DNA from 2 places in the Streptomyces sp. NPDC094143 genome. Region 2 is predicted to be linked to the other one. Evidence: predicted binding sites of a transcription regulator. Region 2 holds the regulator's gene; the other holds the start of a gene.

Region 1 (7,641 bases), on a different contig from region 2:
CGCCGGGACGTCGTCCAGGTCGGGCTCGTTGCGCTTGGGGATGATCACCGTGGTGACGCCCGCCCGGTGCGCCGCGAGCAGCTTCTGCTTCACGCCGCCGATCGGCAGCACCCGCCCGGTCAGCGAGACCTCGCCGGTCATCGCCACGTCCGTGCGGACCAGCCGTCCGGACAGCAGGGACGCCAGGGCCGTGGTCATCGTGATGCCGGCGCTCGGGCCGTCCTTGGGAACCGCGCCCGCCGGGAAGTGGATGTGCACGCCCCGGTCCTTCAGATCACCCACCGGCAGTTCCAGCTCGGCGCCGTGGGAGCGCAGGAAGCTCAGCGCGATCTGCGCGGACTCCTTCATCACGTCGCCCAGCTGACCGGTCAGGGTCAGTCCGGCCGCGCCGGTCTCCGGGTCGGCCAGGGACGCCTCGACGTAGAGCACGTCACCGCCCGCTCCGGTCACCGCGAGTCCGGTGGCCACGCCCGGCACGGCCGTCCGGCGCTCGGCCGGGTCCTGGGCGGACTCGGGCACGTGGTGCGGCCGGCCGATCAGGTCCCGCAGGTGCGCCTCGGTGACGGTGAAGGGCAGCTCTCGCTCGCCCAGTTCGTGCTGGGCCGCGACCTTGCGCAGCAGCCGCGCGATGGACCGCTCCAGGGTCCGCACGCCCGCCTCGCGCGTGTACTCGCCGGCGAGCTTGCGCAGCGCGCTCTCGTCGATCGTCACCTCGTCCTTGTCGAGCCCGGCCCGCTCCAGCTGGCGCGGGAGCAGGTGGTCCCGGGCGATGACGATCTTCTCGTCCTCGGTGTAACCGTCCAGGCGGACGATCTCCATGCGGTCGGCCAAGGCCTCCGGGATCGCCTCCAGGACGTTGGCGGTGGCGAGGAAGACCACGTCCGAGAGGTCGAGCTCGACCTCCAGGTAGTGGTCGCGGAAGGTGTGGTTCTGCGCCGGGTCGAGCACTTCGAGCAGGGCGGCGGCCGGGTCGCCCCGGAAGTCCGAGCCGACCTTGTCGATCTCGTCGAGCAGCACGACCGGGTTCATCGAACCGGCCTCCTTGACGGCCCGGACGATCCGGCCGGGCAGGGCACCGACGTAGGTGCGCCGGTGGCCGCGGATCTCGGCCTCGTCGCGGACGCCGCCGAGGGCGACGCGGACGAACTTGCGGCCCATCGCGTGGGCGACGGACTCGCCGAGGGAGGTCTTGCCGACGCCGGGCGGGCCGACCAGCGCGAGCACGGCACCGCCGCGCCGGCCGCCGACCACGCCCAGTCCCCGGTCGTTGCGCCGCTTGCGCACCGCCAGGTACTCGGTGATGCGCTCCTTGACGTCCTCGAGACCGGCGTGCTCGGCGTCCAGGACCGCCTTGGCGCCCTGGATGTCGTAGGCGTCCTCGGTGCGCTCGTTCCACGGCATCTCCAGGACCGTGTCGAGCCAGGTGCGGATCCACGAGCCCTCGGGCGACTGGTCGGAGGAGCGCTCCAGCTTGTCGACCTCCTTCAGGGCGGCCTCGCGGACCTTCTCGGGCAGGTCGGCGGCCTCCACCCGGGCGCGGTAGTCGTCGGACTCCTCGCCCTCCTGCTCGCCGTTGAGCTCGCGCAGCTCCTTGCGGACCGCTTCGAGCTGGCGGCGCAGCAGGAACTCGCGCTGCTGCTTGTCGACGCCCTCCTGGACGTCCTTGGCGATGGTCTCGGCCACGTCCTGCTCGGCGAGGTGGTCGCGCAACTGCTGCGTGGCGAGCTTGAGCCGGGCCACCGGGTCGGTGGTCTCCAGCAGTTCGACCTTCTGGTCGGTGGTCAGGAACGGCGAGTAGCCGGAGTTGTCGGCGAGCGCCGAGACGTCGTCGATGGCCTGGACCCGGTCGACCACCTGCCAGGCGCCGCGCTTGCGCAGCCAGGCGGTGGCGAGGGCCTTGTACTCCTTGACCAGCTCGGCGACCTGCCCGGGCAGCGGCTCCGGCACGGTCTCGTCGACGCTGGTGCCCTCGACCCACAGGGCCGCGCCGGGGCCCGTGGTCCCCGCACCGATCCTCACCCGCCCCCGGCCGCGGATCAGCGCGCCCGGATCGCCGTCGGCCAGCCGGCCGACCTGCTCGACGGTGCCGAGGACACCGGTGTTCGCGTACGTCCCGTCGATGCGCGGCACCAGGAGTACCCGGGGCTTTCCGGGCGTTGTCCGAGCGGCGGCCTGTGCGGCCTCCACCGCGGCACGGACCTCGGAGTCGCTCAGATCCAGCGGGACCACCATCCCGGGCAGCACGACTTCGCCGTCGAGCGGCAGCACGGGCAGGGTGAGCGGTGTGGACGTCGAAGCCATGATCTCCCCTTCGGCAGTCAAGTTGAGCTATGCCGACTCAATGCTTGGGGACGGCCGGTTGTTCCCCGACTCGTGTTCGCTGTCAGCGATCACCGCTGACGCGACGGCGAAGGGGCCGCATAGGGTCACCCCAGTAATAGGCGAAGGCGGAGTTCGTGGATTACAGGAGCGGCGTGGACGAGACCGTGCGGGCGTGGGTGGACGGGTGGGTCGTGTCACGCGGGGCGGCGCCGCCCGTGGCCGAGCCGTGGGGCTGGACGATCGACGTGGGGCTGTACGGGCACGCCACCCGGCACGTGTTCGGCACCACGGGTGAGGGCCTCGACGAGACCACCGTCCGCAAGGTGGCCGGCGCGGTGACCGGCGACGGCGTGTGGCTGAAGGCCTTCCGGGATCCGGCGGTGGTCGCCGGCTGGCTGGGCGACGACTGGTGGATCGACCCCGAGCCCGGCTGCCTCATGACGATCCCGCTGACGGCGGGGGAACCTCCGGACGTCCCCGCCGGCCACCGGCTGCGCACATGGTCGCGGGGCGGGGTGACGCGCGTGATGCTGGCCGCCCCGGACGGTTCCCTGGCGGCACGCGGGCAGATCACCCCCACCGGCGACACCGCCGTCGCCGACCGGATCGAGACCGCCCCGGAACATCGCCGCAAGGGACTGGGCAGCTTCGTCATGCGGACCCTGCAGAGCGCCGCCGCCCGGCAGGGAGCACGGACCGGTGTCCTGGCCGGCACACCCGCGGGGCGAGGCCTGTACGAGGCTCTGGGCTGGGAGATGAGGGCCTGGCTGACCAGCGCTCGACACGATTCCTCGGGGTCGGCGCGGGCCGAGCGGCCCGCCTGAGGCCACCTGCCCGGGCAGCCCCGCCCTCAGCGACTGCCCCGGGGCCGGGCGGGCCAGGCGCCACCGCCGCACCAGCGGCCAGGTCGCGACGCCGATGGTCAGGGCGATCGGATGCCCCCAGTTCGTCAGTGGGTCGGTGAAGGCGAGCAGGTCACGCAGGGGCACCTGTCCGGCTCCTCCCTCCACCGCCTCGACTACGGCGTCGACCTTCGGCGTCGCCGCCGCCACCGGCGCCCTGGCCGGTCTGCTCCCGCCCTGGCTGCGCCTGCCCCCGCCGGCCGCCTTCGGCGGAACGCTCCGGCCAGCACCGCGAGGCCCACCGGGACCTCGGTCGCCAGGGTGGCGAGGACGTGCCCGAGCAGGAAGACCCCGGCCGTGCGCAGCCCGCCGATCCGCCGTTCCAGCGCGGTCAGCACCAGCACGAACCCGATCGCGAACGGCGGGACCAGCCCGCCCGCGACCCACAGCGCGCTGCCGACCAGGACCCGTTCCGGCGCGCGCACCAGGTGCGCCACGTCCGTGCTGGAGCCCTGGAGCAGGGCGTGCACCACGGCGGGGTCGGCGTGCGCGCGGATCAGTGAGGTGGCGCAGAGCAGGACCGCGTACCCGAAGGTGAACGGCGTTGCGGCGGGCGTGGGCAGCAGCCGCCAGGGACGCGGCACCCGGCGCCGGGACGCGGCCGCGGGGCGCGACTTCAGCCGGCCCCGATGCGCCGTGCCGTACGGGCCGCGCCGCCCCGGCACGCCGTCCAGCAGCGGCACACCCCTCGGCACAGGCACCCCTCGGCACAGGCACCCCCCGGCAGCGGCACACCCTCCGGCAGCGGTCCGTCGGCCGGCGGCCCCGGCGCAGCGGCCGGCGCGGGTGGGGCCGTCCCGCCGGGCGGCGCGGCGCGTTCCACAGGGGACGCTCCTTCCGTCGGGTCCCAGCCTTCGCCCGCTCCCGCCCCGCTGTCTGTGACGGGCGCCACGCGCGGGCCGATGCACGGCGACCTCGTGGCTTCCCGCGGCGTCCCCCCGATAATCTTGCGCCCACGGTGACCCGGACCTGCCAGGATGAGCCGATGCCCACCTCATACGACACGCCTGACGTCCTGGACCGGCGCGACGGCCCGCACGGCGAGGTCGTGCTGCGGCGGCACGGTGACCGGCTGGAGATCATCGCCAACGGCTGTTTCCTGATGGACACCTCCGACGGCCGCTCGGAGCGGCGACTGGTCGACGCGGCCCTGGACGCCCTGCCCGGCCGGGAGCGCCCCGACGTACTCATCGGCGGACTCGGCGTCGGCTTCTCCCTGGCGCACGCCGCCGCAAACGCCCGCTGGGGCCGGATCGCGGTGGTGGAACGCGAGCACGCGATCGTCGAATGGCACCGCGCCGGCCCACTCTCCGCGATCTCCGCCGAGGCCCTCGCCGACCCCCGCACGGAAATCGTCGAAGCCGATCTCGTCGCCTACGTCAATGAGACATCCGACACGTACGACGCCCTGTGCCTCGACATAGACAACGGCCCCGACTGGACCGTGACGGAGGGCAACGCGCAGCTCTACGGCGAAGCCGGACTGGCGGGCTGCGCGCGGGTGTTGAGGCCCGGCGGGGTACTCGCCGTCTGGTCCGCCCAGCCCTCTCCGGAATTCGAAGAAACCTTGTGGAATGCCGGGTTCCAACAGGTGCGTACCGAAGAGATCCCGGTTGCCCGGGGCGTTCCCGACGTGGTGCACCTCGCCATCCGCCCTGGATAGCAAAGGCGTGCTGCCTGCCCGTACGCTGCTCCTCTGACGCCGATCATTCAAGCGTCAATCGCAACGATGCGCAGGCATAGCCAGTCAGAAGGAATCACCCCACTGATTCCGGAAAGCACACCCCAGGGGCGGGCGATGGAGCAGACACAGACCTCCCACAACGGTTCGGCGACGGCTACCCCGGGCGCGCAGCGCCGGGTGCTCGTCGTCGAGGACGACGCCACGATCGTCGACGCCATCGCGACCCGCCTGCGAGCCGAGGGATTCCTCGTGCAAACCGCGGGCGACGGTCCGGCCGCCGTCGACACCGCCGAGGCCTGGCAGCCGGACCTGCTGATCCTCGACATCATGCTGCCCGGCTTCGACGGTCTGGAGGTCTGCCGTCGCGTGCAGGCCGCCCGCCCGGTTCCGGTGCTGATGCTCACCGCGCGCGACGACGAGACCGACATGCTGGTCGGTCTCGGCGTCGGCGCCGACGACTACATGACCAAACCGTTCTCGATGCGGGAGCTGGCGGCGCGCGTGCACGTGCTGCTGCGTCGCGTGGAGCGGGCCGCGCTGGCCGCCGCGACTCCGCGCAGCGGCATCCTGCGCCTGGGCGAACTGGAGATCGACCACGCGCAGCGCCGGGTCCGGGTGCGCAGCGAGGACGTCCACCTCACGCCCACCGAGTTCGACCTGCTGGTGTGCCTCGCGAACACCCCCCGCGCGGTCCTCTCCCGTGAGCAGCTGCTCGCCGAGGTCTGGGACTGGGCGGACGCCTCCGGCACGCGCACGGTCGACAGCCACATCAAGGCGCTGCGCCGGAAGATCGGCGCCGAGCGGATCCGCACCGTGCACGGTGTGGGCTACGCCCTGGAGACCCCGACGCCATGAGCGGCGGGCCGGCTGCACGGAGGAACCCCGGGGAGCCGGAACCCTGGGGAAAGGTGAGCCCGTTCTCGATCAAGACCAAGCTGGGCGCGCTGGTCGTCATCTCGGTGCTGATCACCACAGGCCTGTCGGTGATCGCGGTGCACACGAAGACGGAGCTGCGCTTCATCACGGTCTTCTCGATGATCGCCACTTTGCTGATCACGCAGTTCGTGGCCCATTCGCTCACCGCGCCCCTGGACGAGATGACGGCCGTGGCACGTTCCATCTCGCAGGGCGACTACACCCGACGCACGCGGGAGAACCGCCGTGACGAGCTGGGCGACCTGGCCGTGACGATCAACGCCATGGCCGACGAGCTGGAGGCCCAGGACCGCCAGCGCAAGGAGCTGGTGGCGAACGTCTCGCACGAGCTGCGCACCCCCATCGCCGGGCTGCGCGCCGTGCTGGAGAACATCGTCGACGGTGTCACCCAGGCCGACCCGGAGACGATGCGCACGGCGCTGAAGCAGACCGAGCGCCTCGGCCGGCTGGTGGAGACGCTGCTGGACCTGTCCCGCCTGGACAACGGCGTCGTCCCGCTGAAGAAGCGGCGGTTCGAGGTGTGGCCGTACCTGTCGGGCGTGCTGAAGGAGGCCAACATGGTCGCCTCCGTGCGCGCGGGCATCGCCACCGGCTCGGGCAGTCACACCCGCACGGACGTGCACCTCCACCTCGACGTGCACCCGCCGGAGTTGACCGCGCACGCCGACCCCGAGCGCATCCACCAGGTCGTGGCCAATCTCATCGACAACGCGGTCAAGCACAGTCCGCCGCACGGCCGGGTGACGGTCAAGGCGCGGCGCGGCGCCCTGCCGGAGTCGCTGGAGCTGGAGGTCCTGGACGAGGGCCCCGGCATTCCGAAGTCCGAGTGGCACCGCGTCTTCGAGCGGTTCAACCGCGGCAGTGCCAAGCGGTCGCAGGGGCCGGGCAGCGACGGCGGCACCGGCCTCGGCCTGGCGATCGCCCGCTGGGCGGTGGATCTGCACGGCGGAAGGATCGGAGTGGCCGAATCCGAGCGGGGTTGCCGGATTCTTGTCACTCTTCCGGGACTTCCATCTGTGCCAAGTTGACGTAAAGTTCGAAGCGGAGCCACAAGATCCACCGGCATCCGCGCTGACGGACACGTGTGATCAGGCACAGGCCCGCGCCACTGGCGCGTCAGGCCCCGCTCCACCCTTCCCTCCTGAAGCGGAACCACGCTTGTTTCCCGCCATTTCAAGCGCCGAAACGCACTGCAAGATGTGACTTGCGCGACGTTGAACGGGCCCGGCCTGACCTTCCCGCTCGGGGAGGCGTAGCCTTGATTCCCGCTGTCCATCATCTTGTGAAGCGGAAGAGGGCGGTTGCCGCCGTGTCGCCACAGTCCCCCAGTAACTCGAGCATCTCGACCGACACCGACCAAGCGGGCAAGAACCCCGCCGCGTCGTTCGGTGCCAACGAGTGGCTCGTCGACGAGATCTATCAGCAGTACCTCCAGGACCCGAATTCGGTAGACCGAGCCTGGTGGGACTTCTTCGCCGACTACAAGCCGGGCGCCGCTGGCGCGCCGGCCCCGTCGGGTACCGCGGCCACGGGGGCCGCGGGGACCTCCCCCACGCTCGAAACAGCTCGCGCGGGGGGACCCCCGTCCGCTCAGCCCGCCGCACCGGCCGCGCCCGCCCAGGCCTCCGCCCCGGCGGCCGAGAAGCCCGCCGCCGCGCAGGCCTCGGCTCCGGCCCAGGCTCCGGCTCCGGCCCAGGCCCAGGCTCCGGCTCCGGCCCAGGCCGCCGCTCCCGCGAAGGCCGCCCCGGCCCCCGCGAAGCCGGCCGCCGCCCAGCCGGCCGCTCCCGCGAAGAAGGC
Region 2 (7,641 bases):
GTGTTGGCCCTCTCCCGTGTTCCTGTGTACGCCGGTCGACGCTCAGTATCGCCGCAGGTCGGAGCCTCGTTGCGCGTAAGGAACGGATAAGAGTTGAGCCCGCTCGACTCAGCTCTGTTGACCGGGTGGGTGCCGTCGTGCACACTTGAGTCCGTTCCACTCAAGTCAGCTGGAGGAATCAACCATGGCACGTGCGGTCGGCATCGACCTGGGCACGACTAACTCCGTCGTCAGCGTTCTGGAGGGCGGCGAGCCCACCGTTATCACCAACGCCGAGGGCGCCAGGACCACGCCGTCCGTCGTCGCCTTCGCGAAGAACGGTGAGGTGCTCGTCGGCGAGGTCGCCAAGCGCCAGGCGGTCACGAACGTGGACCGGACCATCCGCTCCGTCAAGCGCCACATGGGCACGGACTGGAAGATCGAGCTCGACGGGAAGCCCTTCAACCCGCAGCAGATCAGCGCCTTCGTGCTGCAGAAGCTGAAGCGGGACGCCGAGGCCTACCTGGGCGAGAAGGTGACCGACGCGGTCATCACCGTCCCGGCGTACTTCAACGACTCCGAGCGCCAGGCCACGAAGGAGGCCGGCGAGATCGCCGGTCTGAACGTGCTGCGCATCGTCAACGAGCCGACCGCCGCCGCGCTGGCATACGGCCTCGACAAGGACGACCAGACCATCCTGGTCTTCGACCTCGGTGGCGGTACGTTCGACGTCTCGCTGCTGGAGATCGGCGACGGCGTCGTCGAGGTGAAGGCCACCAACGGTGACAACCACCTCGGTGGTGACGACTGGGACCAGCGCATCGTCGACTACCTGGTCCAGCAGTTCCAGTCCGGCCACGGCGTGGACCTGGGCAAGGACAAGATGGCCCTGCAGCGTCTGCGCGAGGCCGCCGAGAAGGCGAAGATCGAGCTGTCCTCGTCCACCGAGACCTCGATCAACCTGCCCTACATCACCGCCTCCGCCGAGGGCCCCCTGCACCTCGACGAGAAGCTCACCCGCGCCCAGTTCCAGCAGCTGACCGCGGACCTGCTGGAGCGCTGCAAGACGCCGTTCCACAACGTCATCAAGGACGCCGGCATCTCCATCAGCGAGATCGACCACGTCGTCCTGGTCGGCGGCTCGACCCGCATGCCCGCCGTCGCCGAGCTCGTCAAGGAGCTGACCGGCGGCAAGGACGCCAACAAGGGCGTCAACCCGGACGAGGTCGTCGCCATCGGCGCCGCCCTGCAGGCCGGTGTCCTCAAGGGCGAGGTCAAGGACGTCCTGCTCCTCGACGTCACCCCGCTGTCCCTCGGCATCGAGACCAAGGGCGGCATCATGACCAAGCTCATCGAGCGGAACACGACGATCCCGACCAAGCGGTCCGAGATCTTCACCACCGCCGAGGACAACCAGCCGTCCGTGCAGATCCAGGTCTACCAGGGCGAGCGGGAGATCGCGGCGTACAACAAGAAGCTCGGGATGTTCGAGCTGACCGGTCTGCCCCCGGCGCCCCGCGGCGTCCCGCAGATCGAGGTGTCCTTCGACATCGACGCCAACGGCATCATGCACGTGACCGCCAAGGACCTGGGCACGGGCAAGGAGCAGAAGATGACCGTCACCGGCGGCTCCTCGCTGCCGAAGGACGAGGTCGACCGCATGCGCGAGGAGGCCGAGCGCTACGCGGAGGAGGACCACAAGCGCCGCGAGGCCGCCGAGACCCGCAACCAGGGCGAGCAGCTCGTCTACCAGACCGAGAAGTTCCTCAAGGACAACGAGGACAAGGTCCCCGGCGAGATCAAGACCGAGGTCGAGGAGGCCGTCGCCGAGCTGAAGGAGAAGCTCAAGGGCGAGGACACGGCCGAGATCCGCACCGCCACGGAGAAGGTCGCGGCCGTCTCCCAGAAGCTGGGTCAGGCCATGTACGCCGACGCCCAGGGTGCCCAGGCCGCCGGCGGTGCCTCCGCCGGAGCCGGCGCGGACGCCGGTGACGCCAAGGCCGACGACGACGTCGTCGACGCCGAGATCGTCGACGAGGACCGGAAGGACGGTGCCGCGTGACGGAGGAGACCCCGGGCTTCGACGAGCAGCAGCCCGACGTCCCTTCCGGCGCCACCTCCGACGACGCCGAGCCGAAGGCCGCCTCCTCCTCCCCGGAGGAGGAGGCGGCCCCGGCCGGGGACACGGGCCAGGACCCCGGTCTGGTGGCCCAGCTGGACCAGGTGCGCACCGCCCTCGGTGAGCGCACCGCGGACCTGCAGAGGCTCCAGGCCGAGTACCAGAACTACCGCCGCCGGGTCGAGCGCGACCGGATCGCGGTCAAGGAGATCGCCATCGCGAACCTCCTGACCGAGCTCCTGCCCGTGCTCGACGACATCGGCCGCGCACGCGAACACGGCGAACTGGTGGGCGGCTTCAAGTCCGTCGCCGAGTCGCTGGAGAGCACCGCGGCGAAGATGGGCCTGCAGCAGTTCGGCAAGGAGGGCGAGCCCTTCGACCCGACGATCCACGAAGCCCTGATGCACAGCTACGCGCCGGACGTCACCGAGACGACCTGCGTGGCGATTCTGCAGCCCGGGTACCGGATCGGCGAGCGCACCATCCGCCCCGCGCGGGTGGCGGTGGCCGAGCCCCAGCCGGGGGCACAGACGGTCAAGGCGGAGGAGTCCGCCGAAGCCGACGACAAGGAGAGCGGTGGCCCGGACGAGGGCTGACGTGGACGAAGGGAAGGAGGGGCGTCGAGGATGAGCACCAAGGACTTCATCGAGAAGGACTACTACAAGGTCCTCGGCGTCCCCAAGGACGCCACCGAGGCCGAGATCAAGAAGGCGTACCGGAAGCTCGCCCGCGAGTTCCACCCGGACGCCAACAAGGGAAACGTCAAGGCCGAGGAGCGCTTCAAGGAGATCTCCGAGGCCAACGACATCCTCGGTGACCCCAAGAAGCGCAAGGAGTACGACGAGGCGCGCGCCCTCTTCGGCAACGGCGGCTTCCGTCCGGGGCCCGGCGGCGCGGGCGGCTCCTTCAACTTCGACCTGGGCGACCTCTTCGGGGGCGGTCAGGGGGGCCAGGGCGCCGGCGGCTTCGGCGGCGGACTCGGTGACGTCTTCGGGGGCCTGTTCAACCGCGGCGGCGCCGGCCCGGGGACGCGTACGCAGCCCCGGCGCGGCCAGGACATCGAGTCCGAGGTGACGCTCAGCTTCACCGAGGCCATCGAGGGCGCGACCGTCCCGCTGCGGATGTCCTCGCAGTCGCCCTGCAAGGCCTGTTCGGGCACCGGCGACAAGAACGGCACGCCGCGCGTGTGCCCGACCTGCGTCGGCACCGGGCAGGTCGCCCGGGGCAGCGGCGGCGGCTTCTCCCTCACCGACCCCTGCCCGGACTGCAAGGGCCGCGGCCTGATCGCCGAGACCCCCTGCGACGTCTGCAAGGGCAGTGGCCGGGCCAAGTCCTCGCGGACCATGCAGGTGCGCATCCCGGCGGGCGTCAGCGACGGCCAGCGGATCCGGCTGCGCGGCAAGGGCGCGCCGGGCGAGCGCGGCGGCCCGGCGGGCGACCTGTACGTGGTCGTGCACGTCGACTCCCACCCGGTGTTCGGCCGCAAGGACGACAACCTCACCGTCACCGTCCCGGTCACCTTCACGGAGGCGGCCCTCGGCGGCGAGGTCCGGGTGCCGACGCTGGGCGGCCCGCCCGTCACGCTGAAGCTGCCCCCCGGCACGCCGAACGGCCGTACGATGCGCGCCCGGGGCAAGGGCGCGGTCCGCAAGGACGGCACCCGCGGCGACCTCCTGGTCACCGTCGAGGTGAGTGTCCCGAAGGACGTGACGGGGAAGGCTCGTGACGCACTCGAGGCGTATCGCGAGGCGACCGCGGGTGAGGATCCGCGGGCGGAGCTGTTCCAGGCCGCGAAGGGAGCATGAGTCAGATGGACGGTCGTCGACGCAACCCGTATGAACTGACCGAGGAGACCCCGGTCTACGTCATCTCGGTGGCGGCCCAGCTGTCCGGCCTGCACCCGCAGACCCTGCGCCAGTACGACCGTCTGGGCCTGGTGTCCCCGGACCGCACCGCCGGCCGGGGCCGCCGCTACTCGGCCCGCGACATCGAACTGCTCCGGCAGGTGCAGCAGTTGTCGCAGGACGAGGGCATCAACCTGGCCGGAATCAAGCGCATCATCGAACTGGAGAACCAGGTCGCGGCCCTCCAGTCCCGGGTGGCCGAGCTGGAGGACGCGCTCGACGGCGCCGCGGCGGCCATGCGCCAGCGCGAGGCGGCGGTGCACGCGTCGTACCGCCGGGACCTGGTGCCGTACCAGGAGGTCCAGCAGACCAGCGCGCTGGTGGTGTGGCGGCCGAAACGGCAGCAGCAGTCCGACTGACGCGGCAGCACCCGCGAAATCACGGGGAGGGACCGGGAGTTGACTCCCGGTCCCTTTCGCGTGCCTTGTGGCGTTTTCTCCGGCCTCCCGCCGATGCCCCTGTGGTGCAGGGCACTTGAAGATGATTCCGCAGAGTCTTCACAACTGCTGCGGAGCGTGGTGTTGCCATCTCGTTAAGTGGTTCCGCTTGACGCTGGGGGGCGCGTCCGCGTTGTCTTTTCAGACACATGGGCCGTAATGCTGTGCCCACGTCCGAATCACACGCGAAGTGAGCCCCGCATGCGTCGTCGTATCGCCATATCCGTGGCCGCCGCCACGATCTCCCTCCCGCTCGCCGGCTGCGGCGTGCTCAACGCGACCGGGAGCAGTGACGACGCGAGCCCGACCAAGGGCAACGACATCACCGTGGGCCTGCTGCTGCCGGAGAAGGCCAACACGCGCTACGAGAACTTCGACTACCCGATCATCAAGCGGAAGGTCGAGTCCCTCACCAACGACAAGGGCCGCGTCGAGTACGCCAACGCCGAGGCCAGCGCCGACAAGCAGGCCGCCCAGATGCAGCAGATGATCGACGACCGGGTCGACGTGATCCTGCTGGACGCGGTCGACTCGCACGCCATCGCGGACAGCGTGAAGAAGGCCAAGCAGGCCGGCATCCCGGTCATCGCCTACGACCGGCTGGCCGAGGGCCCGATCGAGGCGTACATCTCCTTCGACAACGAACTGGTCGGCGAGGTCCAGGGGCGCACCCTGCTGGAGGCCATCGGCGAGAACGCGAGCCTGTCCGACAAGATCGTCATGATGAACGGCTCGCCGACGGACCCCAACGCCAAGCAGTTCAAGGCCGGGGCGATGTCCGAACTCAACGGCAAGGTGACGATCGCGCAGTCCTTCGACACCAAGGACTGGAAGCCGGAGAACGCCCAGGCCAACATGGCCGGGGCGATCGCGAAGATCGGCAAGGACAACATCGCCGCCGTCTACTCGGCCAACGACGGCATGGCCGGCGGCATCGTCAAGGCCCTGCAGGCCGCGGGCGTGACCGACCTGCCGCCGATCACCGGCCAGGACGCGGAACTCGCGGCCGTGCAGCGGATCCTCGCCGGCGAGCAGTACATGAGCGTCTACAAGTCGTACCCGCAGGAGGCGGAGAGCGCCGCGGAGATGGCCGTCGCCAAGGTCCAGGGCCGCGACATCCAGTTCGCCGCCCTCACCCGCGACAAGGTCGACAGCCCCACCCACAAGGGCATCCCGGCCCAGCTCGTGCCGGTGGTCGCGCTGACCAAGAAGAACATCGCGGACACCGTCGTGGCCGACGACATCTACAAGGTGTCGGACATCTGCACGGCCAAGTACAAGGCGGCGTGCGAGGCGGCCGGCCTCAACTAGCCGGTTCCGGCGTCCGCGGGGCGCGGGGGCGTCCCGGGCGTCCCGGGCGTCCCGCCAGGGTGATCGCCCGGAGCAGCCACTCGGCGGGCCCGTGCCGGAAGCGCCGCAGCCACGCCGTGCTCAGGGCCAGCTGGAGCGCGTACACGGCGAGGGCGAGCAGCAGCACGGCGGCCGCTCCCAGGCGCCCGTACAGGGACAGGCCGTACGCCGTCGCCACCCACATGACGACCAGGGACTGCCCGAGGTAGTTCGTCAGCGCGAGGCGGCCCGCCGGGGCGAAGAGCCGCCGCACGCGGTCTCCCCGCGGGGAGTCCAGCAGGAGCAGCAGCAGGCACGCGTACGCGGCCGACAGGGCCGGCGCCGTCAGGGTGCCCACGCCGACGCCCAGGAGGTGCCAGCGGTCGTCCAGCGGCCCCTGGGCGGCGCAGGCGAAGAAGACCGCCCCCGGGACTCCGACGGCCAGTCCCGCGGCGGCGGTCCGCCGCAGCCGGGCGCGGCCCACCCCGCCGGGAGCGAGCAGGCGCCGCTTGCCCGCCGCCAGACCGAGGAAGAAGGCCGCGAGCACGCCCGGAGCCATGAGCAGCGCGGCGACGAGGGTGAGCGGCAGCCGGTCCAGGTTCTCCCGCACGACCGTGCCGGCGGTGCCGCGGTAGGCCGCCACGGCCTCGGCGATCGCCCCGTGCGGCACCGGCTCCTGCGCGTCCACCGCCGTGGTGAGCGCCCCCAGTGCGACGAGGAGGGCGCCGAACACGCCGTAGATCCAGGCGGCGGCCCTCACGGCCGTGGCCGGTGCGGTCCGCCGCGCCCACAACAGCACCAGGCCCAGCAGGCCGTAGGTCAGGAGGATGTCGCCGGTGTACAGCAGGACGGCGTGCGCCAGGCCGAGGAGCACCAGGCCCAGGGAACGGCGCAGGAAGCGCGCGGTGATGCTTGCGCCGTCCCGCTCGGCGGAGACGGCCTGCAGTGTGAAGCTGTAGCCGAACAGGAACGAGAACAGCAGGTAGAACTTGCTCGACGCCAGCGCCGTCACCAGCCAGACGGCCAGGTGGTCCACGGGCGCCGCGCCGGGGTCGCGGAACCCCTCCGCCTCCCAGGGGCTCATCATCTGCGCGCTGTTGACCACCAGGATGCCCAGCAGGGCGAAGCCCCGCAGCGTGTCGACGGCGGGCAGGCGCCGAAGGCCGGCCGCTTCCCCCGGGTCGTTCATCTCTCCCCCTCGCCGGGCGGACGGGCCCGTCCCGTGATCACAAAAGGTCGCACACCGGCCGCGGGCACGGCACCCCCCGCGTGCGGCGACCGCTCGGGTGGCAGCGAGCGGATTCACGGACCGACCGGCGCAAAAAGGAACTCGGGCCCGGGGGAGCCGTGTTGCGGAGCAGGTCCCGGCCGCGCATAGTTGCGCTGCGGAAGCTGCGGAAGACGGCGCGACCGGGGGTGGGATGGGCGATGGCCGGGCACGGGACGGAAGAGCATCCTCACGGTGCCGACCGACTGTGCGAGGCCGGGGATCGCGTGTATTCCCGGGCCGTACGGCGGGGCCGGGTCGCGCGCCGTGACGCGGAGCCGGTGCCCTGCCTGCTGGAGCTCGCCCTGCTGCACCCGGACCCGGACGACATGGACTGGCTGGTGCCGACCGCTCCGCAGGAGGTGATGACCCGGCTGCTGCGCGGGATGTACGACGAGGTCAGCGCGAGCCAGCGGCGGGTGGGCTCGGCCGTGGCCGCGTTCGAGTGGTACGCCGGGCTGGGCCGCCAGGTGCAGCCGGCCGCGGCGGCCGCGGAGGGCCCGGCGATCCGCGTCCTCGACGGACTCGCCCGGATCCAGGCCGCGATGGACGAGGCGACGCAGGCGTGCACGACCGAGGTGCTCACGGTGCAGCCGGGCGGCATCC

Evidence for each region. Region 2 encodes HspR, which represses chaperone genes until heat shock. Its sites were predicted from a motif close to TTGAGNNNNNNNNNCTCAA; they were not measured.
Region 1: the regulator HspR is predicted to act here: its motif matches at 2,324-2,342, upstream of lon (endopeptidase La).

What each region holds. Positions count from the first base shown of each region.
Region 1 covers NZ_JBEOTZ010000029.1:45,304-52,944, reverse strand. Annotated here, with positions in the region: gene lon (endopeptidase La) at 1-2,301, opposite strand, end outside; gene ABTZ58_RS29875 (GNAT family N-acetyltransferase) at 2,475-3,146, shown strand; gene ABTZ58_RS29870 (rhomboid-like protein) at 3,341-3,919, opposite strand; gene ABTZ58_RS29865 (spermidine synthase family protein) at 4,210-4,887, shown strand; gene ABTZ58_RS29860 (response regulator transcription factor) at 5,023-5,763, shown strand; gene ABTZ58_RS29855 (sensor histidine kinase) at 5,760-6,872, shown strand; gene ABTZ58_RS29850 (multifunctional oxoglutarate decarboxylase/oxoglutarate dehydrogenase thiamine pyrophosphate-binding subunit/dihydrolipoyllysine-residue succinyltransferase subunit) at 7,154-7,641, shown strand, end outside.
Region 2 covers NZ_JBEOTZ010000008.1:22,028-29,668, forward strand. Annotated here, with positions in the region: gene ABTZ58_RS12930 (MraY family glycosyltransferase) at 1-90, shown strand, start outside; gene dnaK (molecular chaperone DnaK) at 185-2,041, shown strand; gene grpE (nucleotide exchange factor GrpE) at 2,038-2,694, shown strand; gene dnaJ (molecular chaperone DnaJ) at 2,725-3,903, shown strand; gene ABTZ58_RS12950 (heat shock protein transcriptional repressor HspR) at 3,909-4,361, shown strand; gene ABTZ58_RS12955 (sugar ABC transporter substrate-binding protein) at 4,641-5,750, shown strand; gene ABTZ58_RS12960 (DUF418 domain-containing protein) at 5,743-6,957, opposite strand; gene ABTZ58_RS12965 (helix-turn-helix transcriptional regulator) at 7,197-7,641, shown strand, end outside.